4 regions of the Clostridium gasigenes genome follow, and region 4 is predicted to be linked to each of the others. Evidence: riboswitches for the same ligand, from Rfam matches in the RefSeq annotation. Region 4 holds a riboswitch; each other region holds the start of a gene.
The links. A riboswitch is a leader RNA that binds a small molecule or an ion and turns the genes downstream of it on or off. The one in region 4 is predicted to bind S-adenosylmethionine.
Positions count from the first base shown of each region.

Region 1: another riboswitch for S-adenosylmethionine. It lies ahead of metK (methionine adenosyltransferase); the one in region 4 lies ahead of metF (methylenetetrahydrofolate reductase [NAD(P)H]).
Region 2: another riboswitch for S-adenosylmethionine. It lies ahead of J1C67_RS04260 (O-acetylhomoserine aminocarboxypropyltransferase/cysteine synthase family protein); the one in region 4 lies ahead of metF (methylenetetrahydrofolate reductase [NAD(P)H]).
Region 3: another riboswitch for S-adenosylmethionine. It lies ahead of J1C67_RS04440 (trans-sulfuration enzyme family protein); the one in region 4 lies ahead of metF (methylenetetrahydrofolate reductase [NAD(P)H]).

Region 1 covers NZ_CP071376.1:711,968-714,170, forward strand. Annotated here, with positions in the region: gene metK (methionine adenosyltransferase) at 1-872, opposite strand, end outside; SAM riboswitch class I at 1,048-1,172, opposite strand; tRNA gene J1C67_RS03425 (tRNA-Tyr) at 1,301-1,385, opposite strand; tRNA gene J1C67_RS03430 (tRNA-Thr) at 1,391-1,466, opposite strand; tRNA gene J1C67_RS03435 (tRNA-Val) at 1,485-1,560, opposite strand; tRNA gene J1C67_RS03440 (tRNA-Tyr) at 1,587-1,671, opposite strand; tRNA gene J1C67_RS03445 (tRNA-Thr) at 1,679-1,754, opposite strand; tRNA gene J1C67_RS03450 (tRNA-Tyr) at 1,775-1,859, opposite strand; gene yyaC (spore protease YyaC) at 2,138-2,203, shown strand, end outside.
Region 2 covers NZ_CP071376.1:876,379-878,581, reverse strand. Annotated here, with positions in the region: gene J1C67_RS04270 (homoserine dehydrogenase) at 1-181, shown strand, start outside; gene J1C67_RS04265 (5-formyltetrahydrofolate cyclo-ligase) at 244-810, shown strand; SAM riboswitch class I at 942-1,049, shown strand; gene J1C67_RS04260 (O-acetylhomoserine aminocarboxypropyltransferase/cysteine synthase family protein) at 1,164-2,203, shown strand, end outside.
Region 3 covers NZ_CP071376.1:913,415-915,617, reverse strand. Annotated here, with positions in the region: gene J1C67_RS04450 (thioester domain-containing protein) at 1-87, opposite strand, end outside; gene J1C67_RS04445 (GIY-YIG nuclease family protein) at 365-625, shown strand; SAM riboswitch class I at 672-800, shown strand; gene J1C67_RS04440 (trans-sulfuration enzyme family protein) at 905-2,059, shown strand; gene J1C67_RS04435 (trans-sulfuration enzyme family protein) at 2,062-2,203, shown strand, end outside.
Region 4 covers NZ_CP071376.1:501,424-503,626, reverse strand. Annotated here, with positions in the region: gene J1C67_RS02410 (hypothetical protein) at 1-335, opposite strand, end outside; SAM riboswitch class I at 473-608, shown strand; gene metF (methylenetetrahydrofolate reductase [NAD(P)H]) at 803-1,690, shown strand; gene J1C67_RS02400 (S-ribosylhomocysteine lyase) at 1,752-2,203, shown strand, end outside.

The DNA.
Region 1 (2,203 bases), 210 kb from region 4:
GCAACCCATCTAGCTGCATATGCTGCTGATCTATCAACCTTAGTTGGATCTTTTCCTGAGAAAGCACCACCGCCGTGTCTTCCATATCCACCATAAGTATCAACAATTATCTTTCTTCCTGTTAAACCTGAATCTCCTTGAGGTCCACCAATAACAAATCTACCTGTTGGGTTTATATAATATTTAGTAGCTTCATCTAATAAATCAGCAGGCACAACTGCTCTTATTACATATTCCATTAAATCCTTCTTAATTTGTTCTTGAGACACTTCTGGACCATGTTGTGTTGATATTACTATTGTATCTATTCTAACAACCTTATTATCATCATATTCAACAGTTACTTGTGTTTTACCATCTGGTCTAAGGTAATCTAACGTACCATTCTTTCTTACTTCTGCTAATCTTCTTGATAATCTATGAGCCATAGCTATCGGTAGTGGCATATATTCTTCGGATTCGTTAGTTGCATAACCAAACATCATTCCTTGATCTCCAGCCCCTACTGCTTCAACATTATCCTTTTCACCAGCTCTTGATTCAAAGGCTTCATCTACTCCCATTGCTATATCAGATGATTGCTCATCTATTGAAGTTAAAACTGAACATGTTTCAGCATCAAACCCATATTTAGCTCTGTCATAGCCTATTTCTTTTACCGTTTGTCTAACTATCTTTGGAATATCAACATAACAGTTAGTTGATATTTCTCCCATTACTAATACCATTCCTGTTGTTACTGCGGTTTCACAGGCAACTCTAGCATTTGGATCTTGTGCTAATATACTATCCAATACAGCATCTGAAATTTGATCACACATTTTATCCGGATGTCCTTCTGTTACTGATTCTGATGTAAATAATCTTTTCATCTTATTTCTCCTCTCTTATTGTTTATATTAATTCTATATCAGCTACATTTATTACTTTGGGAATATTTAAAAAACTACAAGATTAGTAATAGTCTATTTTTTATTATATGTCTTTTTGAATTTGGACAATAAAAAAAACCTCTTCCATAAGAAGACGCTCATAATTATAAACTCTTTCTTATCTTGCAGAATCTCTGCAGGAATTGGCACCACGCTTTAATAATCAATTGTATAAATTAATTATATTAGTAGGTTGCCGGGTTTCACAGGGCCCATTCCCTCCACCTCTCTTGATAAGAATCAATATTAAATTTTATATGCGATGATTATATCACTTTTGTTTTTGTTAGTCAATATTAAAAATATCCTTATAATATTTAGAAAACTTTTAAAAAATAAAAAAAGCAAGAGATAAACTCTTGCTTTTTTGGTGGAGAATGGTGGATTTGAACCACCGAAGCGATACGCAACAGATTTACAGTCTGCTCCCTTTGGCCACTCGGGAAATTCTCCGGATTTGGAGCTAGTAATAGGACTCGAACCTACGACCTGCTGATTACAAATCAGCTGCTCTACCAACTGAGCTACACTAGCATATTAATATCAAGGTATTGGTGGGAACAACAGGGTTCGAACCTGTGACCCTCTGCTTGTAAGGCAGATGCTCTCCCAGCTGAGCTATGCTCCCATGCATAATTTTCAAAATAATAAAATTGGTGGAGAATGGTGGATTTGAACCACCGAAGCGATACGCAACAGATTTACAGTCTGCTCCCTTTGGCCACTCGGGAAATTCTCCGATTTTATGGAGCTAGTAATAGGACTCGAACCTACGACCTGCTGATTACAAATCAGCTGCTCTACCAACTGAGCTACACTAGCATGTTAAAAAAGTTAAAAAATGGTGGAGAATGGTGGATTTGAACCACCGAAGCGATACGCAACAGATTTACAGTCTGCTCCCTTTGGCCACTCGGGAAATTCTCCATATTTAACTTTCACTGCCTTGGATTTGTTTTTACAAACTCTCCGCTGACAATGACTAGTATATAATCATTTCTAATATATTTCAAGTCCATAATTACCCTTATGGCTTGATTATAGCTAAACACCTCTATATAGCTAAGTAATCCCTCTATTTATTACCAATATCATTCTTCTACGCTTCTACTTATAAAACAATTGTCACACTTTTCTTTTTTTACACATATTAATTATAATATGTGCATAACGCACATATACATTATGCATAGGAGGTGTGGCACTTGGTTAAACGAAAAATTAATTATAAATCATCTTTAGCTTACTCTGATATTGCTGTCTTTGTTAAA
Region 2 (2,203 bases), 370 kb from region 4:
TAAATCATTGAAAAGCACTCATCCGTTATATTTTGTGGACGGAAAAAATAAAGGGGTATATTATAAAACAGATACATTAGGCGATATTAGTATAATTGGAGGAGCATCAGGAACAATAAATTCTGCTGCATCTATTTTAAGAGACATAATTAATATAAAAAATGGTGTGAAATTTGTTTGATAACATAAATAAAAGGTGCAATAATAGGGTAAATTAAAAAATGAATATAATGAGGTATTTTTATGGAAAAAAAAGAATTTAGAAATATGATTATAAAAAATAGAGATAGTCTAAGCTTAGTTGAAAGAAATATTAATGATAAATTAATATTAGAAGCTTTATTGCAAAGTAAAATGTACAAAGAAAGTACTAATATATTTACTTTTATTAATTATGGAAGTGAAGTAAATACTAAAAGTTTCATTATTAAAGCATTAGAAGATGAGAAAAGGATTTTTATTCCTAAGACAGTTAGTGGAACTAGAGAAATGAAAGCGGTAGAAATAAGTTCATTAGATAATCTAAAGCCAGATAATTGGGGAATTTTAGAACCAAAAACTTTTAAAGGTGAAATAGATAAACAATGTTTAGATTTAATTATAGTTCCGGGAGTTGCATTTGATAAAGATGGAAATCGTATTGGATATGGTGGCGGATATTACGATAGGTACTTTAGCGGATTAAACTCTAGAATAAAAAAAGTAGTATTAGCCTATGACTTGCAAATAGTTGAATCTTTAGTAACTGAAAAACATGATGTAACTATAGATTTTATAATTACAGAAAAAGAAATAATAGAAATAAAATAGAGCTACAAGGTATATCCAAAAAAATAACAGTTATAGTGATATGTATATTTCTAAATTAAATAAATATTATTTGAATAATTGTTGCAAAAAACAATTGTTGGTGTATAATGGAATAAATATAACGTTTAGAAATTTTATTAAGAATGGTGGAGGGACTGGCCCTGTGAAGCCGAGCAACAACTAATAAGCATTTATTAGAATTGTGCTAAATCCTGCAGGTTCGTCCTGGAAAATGAAGGAATTAAAATAGCTTTGAAAAGTTATTTTTATATTAGTGTGATTAAAAGGTTGTTTCTTATTTTTAAGAAACAACCTTTTTTATTATATATAAAAAATAAAAGGGGGCTTTTAAAATGAATAAAGAATGGAACCAGGGAACTATATGCATTCAAGGAGGATATACACCAAAGGCTGGGGAGCCTAGGGTATTGCCAATATTTCAAAGTACGACTTATAAATATGATGATCCAGATTATTTAGAAGAGGTATTTAATTTAAAGGCGGCAGGACATTTATATAGTAGAATATCAAATCCTACTGTAGCTGCACTTGAGGAAAAATTTGCAATGCTTGAAGGGGGAGTTGGAGCAGTTGCAACAGCATCAGGACAATCTGCTGTTCTGTATTCGATATTAAATTTATGTAGTGTTGGGGACCATCTAATATCAGCATCAACACTTTATGGTGGCACTATTAATTTATTTACTGTTAATTTAAAGAAAATGGGAATAGAAGTAGATTTTGTAGATCCAGAGGCTAGCGTAGAGGAAATTCTTTCAAAGGCTAAAGGAAATACAAAACTAATATATGGAGAAACAATCGGAAATCCAGGATTGAATGTATTGGATTTTGATAAATTTAGTCTTGTGGCAAAGAAATTAGATGTGCCTTTTATTGTAGATAATACAGTTGGAACACCATATTTATGCAATGTATTTGAACATGGCGTTAATATATCAGTGCATTCAACTACTAAATATTCAGATGGTCATGCACAGGCTATCGGAGGAATAATAGTAGATGGTGGAAACTTTAATTGGGATAATGGAAAGAATTTAGAATTAGTAGAACCAGATCCTAGCTATCATGGAATTAAATATGTAGAAGAATTTAAGGATGCGGCTTATATAACAAAGTTAAGAGTTACATTATTAAGAGATTTAGGTGCATGTCAAAGTCCATTTAATGCATATTTAACTAATTTAGGCCTTGAAACATTACATTTAAGAATGGATAGACATTGTGAAAATGCTGTGCAACTTGCAAAGTGGTTAAGCAATCATCCAAAGGTTAATTGGGTTAATTATCCTGGATTAGAAGGGAATTCACAATATGATAGATCACAAAAATACCTTAAAAAAGGTTCAAGTGGATTATTAACTTTTGGTATTAA
Region 3 (2,203 bases), 410 kb from region 4:
TGAAGAAACAGTTGCAAAGCTTGTAAATAAAAATAAACTTAATATTAAAGTTATAAGTAGAAATCTTGGCTTATTAAAAATTCTCATATAAATATTTCCTCCTAATTAATTTTGTTGGTAATAGTGTTAGTATTTATTAAAGAAAATATGTAAATATAAACAATTATTTTTTTAATTATATTAATATAATAATTAGATTTTCAAGTCGGAATATAACCTGTTTTATAAAATAGGTTATAGATAGTTTGAAAAATATCGAGATAATATATTGAACAAAAGGGGGAAATAGCTCAAATAAGAGGTATAGAATAGTGTATAATAAAAGCATGGAAAACAAGTGAAAGATATATTATAGGAGAAAAATATGAATTACATGTATATATTAAAATGTTCAGATAGTTCATTATATACAGGGTGGACTAATGATTTAGATAAGAGATTTAAAGTTCATTCACAAGGAAAGGGAGCAAAATATACTAAAGGAAGATTACCTGTAGAGTTAGTTTATTTTGAAGAATTTAACAATAAAATTGAGGCTATGAAAAGAGAATATGAAGTTAAACAACTAAGCAGAAAAGAAAAACAAAAATTAATTATAGAGAATGGATATAAAAAAAAAGATTGACAAAAAAAGTGAAAGCAATATAATAGAGTTATAAATTTAATATTAGATCTTATTAAGAGTGGTGGAGGGACTGGCCCTTTGAAACCCAGCAACCTATTTGATTAAATAACAATTTTAATTGATATTTAAATGAATGTGGTGCTAATTCCTGCAGGGTTATCCTGAAAAATAAGAAGAAAAGTAATATTCAGTATTACTATTAGACTAGATTATTCTAAGTCGCTTTTCATTTTATGAGAAGTGACTTTTTTTTATCTAAAAATAAAAGGGGGCAATTTTATGAGCAATTTTAATACATGCCATTTTGAAACAAGTGCAGTTAGGGGTGCTAGTGGTGGAGATGAGAAAACTGGGGCAATAAGTTTTCCAATATACCAAGCAGCTACATTTAAGCATAATGGATTACATGAAAGCACCGGATATGATTATTCAAGACTTCAAAATCCCACAAGAGAAGAACTAGAAAAAACTATAGCATTATTAGAATGTGGAAAAGAATCATTAGGGTTTTCAACAGGAGTAGCAGCTATAACAGCTTGTATAAATTTATTGGAATCTGGAGATCATGTGATTTTATCAGAGGATTTATATGGAGGAACATTTAGATTATTCAATGATATATACAGAATATATCATATTGAAGCAACATTTGTTGATACATCAAAAGAAGATGAAATTATAAAGGCTATAAAAAATAATACAAAAGTTATATTTGTAGAAACACCATCAAATCCATTAATGAGGATAACAGATATAAATATGATAGTAGATATATGTAAGAAGTATAACTTTATATCTATAGTAGATAATACATTTTTGACACCATATTACCAAAAACCTTTAAATCTCGGAATTGATTTAGTAGTTCATAGTGGCACTAAATATTTAGGTGGACATAATGATGTGCTCGCAGGATTTATAGTAGCTAATAACGAGGAGTTAATTAGTAAGCTTAGAATAATTCAAAAATCCACGGGAGCTACTCTTTCACCTTTTGATTCTTGGCTAGTATTAAGAGGATTGAAAACACTTCATATTAGAATGGATAGATGCCAAGAGAATGCTATTAAAATAGCTAACTGGTTAAAAGAAAATAAAAATATAGATAAGGTTTTTTATGTAGGGCTAAAAGAACATAAAGGATACGACGTAAATCAACTTCAAAGCAGGGGATTTGGAGCCATGATTTCATTTAGGGTAAAAGATAAAAATATAATTCCTAAAATATTATCAGGAGTAAGAGTTATTTCTTTTGCAGAAAGCTTAGGTGGAGTTGAGACATTAGTAACATATCCTTATACACAAACCCATGCAGAAATTCCGCTAGAAATTAAAGAAAAATTAGGGGTAGATGAATATCTATTAAGACTTTCTATTGGAATAGAGAAGATAGATGATTTAATAAAAGATTTAGAAATTGTATTGGAGGAATAATTATGAAATTTGGGACAAAAATTTTACATGGAGAGGGAAGTATAGATAAAAATACAGGCGCATTAAGTACGCCTATATACCAAACATCAACATATCATCAATTCGATATAGAAAATTTTGGGAAATATGACTATTCAAGATCTG
Region 4 (2,203 bases):
GGATTACCTTTAACTAAACCAAGCTGATTATTTTGTTTATAAAGAACATAAGGAGCATCCCCTGCAAAAATTGAGCTTATAGCCTCAGATTCTTCAAGCTTTAGTTCTTTTTGTATGAGATTAGTAGAATCTTTAAGGTTTGGCTCTGCAGCTACTGTCTTATTCATGAAATTCCCCATATAAATAACAATTATAGCTGATAATAAAGCAATCATGTTTAATAAAGCTGTACCTTTTCTTTTACTAATTTTTTCAGAAGCATCTTTATTAATTTTATCTAATTCTAATTTTTTAACTTCTTTTAATTCGTTATTTCTAATTTTTTTACTCCCCATAGAACCTATCACCCTTTCCTCTTTTTAAATATGTACAAGTATATTATATCAGTAATTAATGGATTTTTTAAGAGTATTTAGAATATTTAATTTACAATTTTAAGAAATGGGTATATAATTATAAAAAAGAATAAATTTACTTATCAAGAGTGGTGGAGGGACTGGCCCTGTGAAACCCAGCAACCAATATTTTAAATTATTAATTTTAAATTACTAGTTTAAAAATGTGTGGTGCTAAATCCTGCAGTTTTATTAAAAACTGATAGATAAGGGTATTTTATAGTGGCTTACTAAGTCTATAGGAATATCCTATAGGCTTTTTTTGATTTTAGAAGATAAGAGATCTAATAGCGAAGCTAAGTATGATAAGGTATCTACAAAAAATTAACTAGCTAATAAAAAGTACCTTGACTTGATATTTTTTAAAAATGACTTAGGCAAATTTAAATTATAGGGGGGCAAAATTTATGAATATTAGAGAATTATTTGAAAAAAAGAATTTGGTGTTTTCATTTGAAATATTTCCACCAAAGGTATCATCATCAGTAGAAACTATTTACAATACATTAGAGGAGTTAAAAGATTTAACTCCAGATTATATAAGCGTAACCTATGGGGCTGGGGGAAGCTTAACTGAAAATAGAACATGTGAATTATCATCACTAGTTAAAAGCAAGTATGGAATAGAATCATTAGCACATTTAACTTGTATAAATTCAACTAAGGAGGAAATAGATTTTCTCCTTAGGGATTTAAAAAATGCTGGAATAGAAAATATTTTAGCCTTAAGAGGAGATATGACAAGTCATAAATTATCCAAAGCGGAATTTAACTATGCCTCGGAGCTTGTTAATCATATAAAAAGAAGAGGAGATTTCAATATAGTTGGAGCTTGTTATCCAGAAGGTCATATAGATTGTAAGGATTTAGATAGAGATATATTAAATCTAAAATTAAAGGAAGAAGCAGGTGCATCTCACTTTATATCTCAACTGTTTTTTGATAATAATTATTTTTATGATTTTTTAGAAAAAAAAGAAAAATATAATATTAAATCACCAATTCAAGCAGGGATTATGCCTGTTATAAATAAGAAACAAGTAGAAAGAATAACATCACTTTGCGGAACTAACATTCCAAAGAAGTTTCTTAAAATAATGGATAGATATGAACATAATAAAGAAGCATTAAGAGATGCAGGAATTGCTTATGCAATAGAACAAATGGTGGATTTAATTTCAAGTGGTGTGGATGGAATACATTTATACACAATGAATAATCCATATGTAGCGAAAAGAATTAATGGAAGTATTTCATCTATAATAAATTCTGTTAACAATGGAAATGCAATTTAACAAGGCATGTCCAAATAAATATAAAACAGTAGTAAAAGAAAAATGTAGGAGGTAAAAGAACATGGATAAAGTAGAAAGTTTTGAGTTAGATCATAGAAAGGTTAAGGCTCCTTATATAAGAAAGTGTTGTGTTTTAGATGGAGAAAAAGGTGATGTGGTTTGTAAATTTGATATTAGATTTTTACAACCAAATAAAGAAGCTTTTGGAACAGCAGCAATGCATGGACTTGAGCATTTGTTAGCTCATGAATTAAGAAATGAGTTAGATGGAATAATAGATTTATCACCAATGGGATGTAGAACAGGATTTTATTTAAGCCTTTGGGGAAATAGAGAACCAAGTGAAATTAAAGAAGCACTAGAAAAATCATTAAAGGTAGTTTTAGAAGCAAAGGAAATTCCAGCAGCTAATGAAATTCAATGTGGGAATTACAAGGACTTATCACTATTTGGAGCAAAGGAGTATGCAAAAGAAGCACTAGAAAAAGGTTTTAGACTAGATATTTATAATAA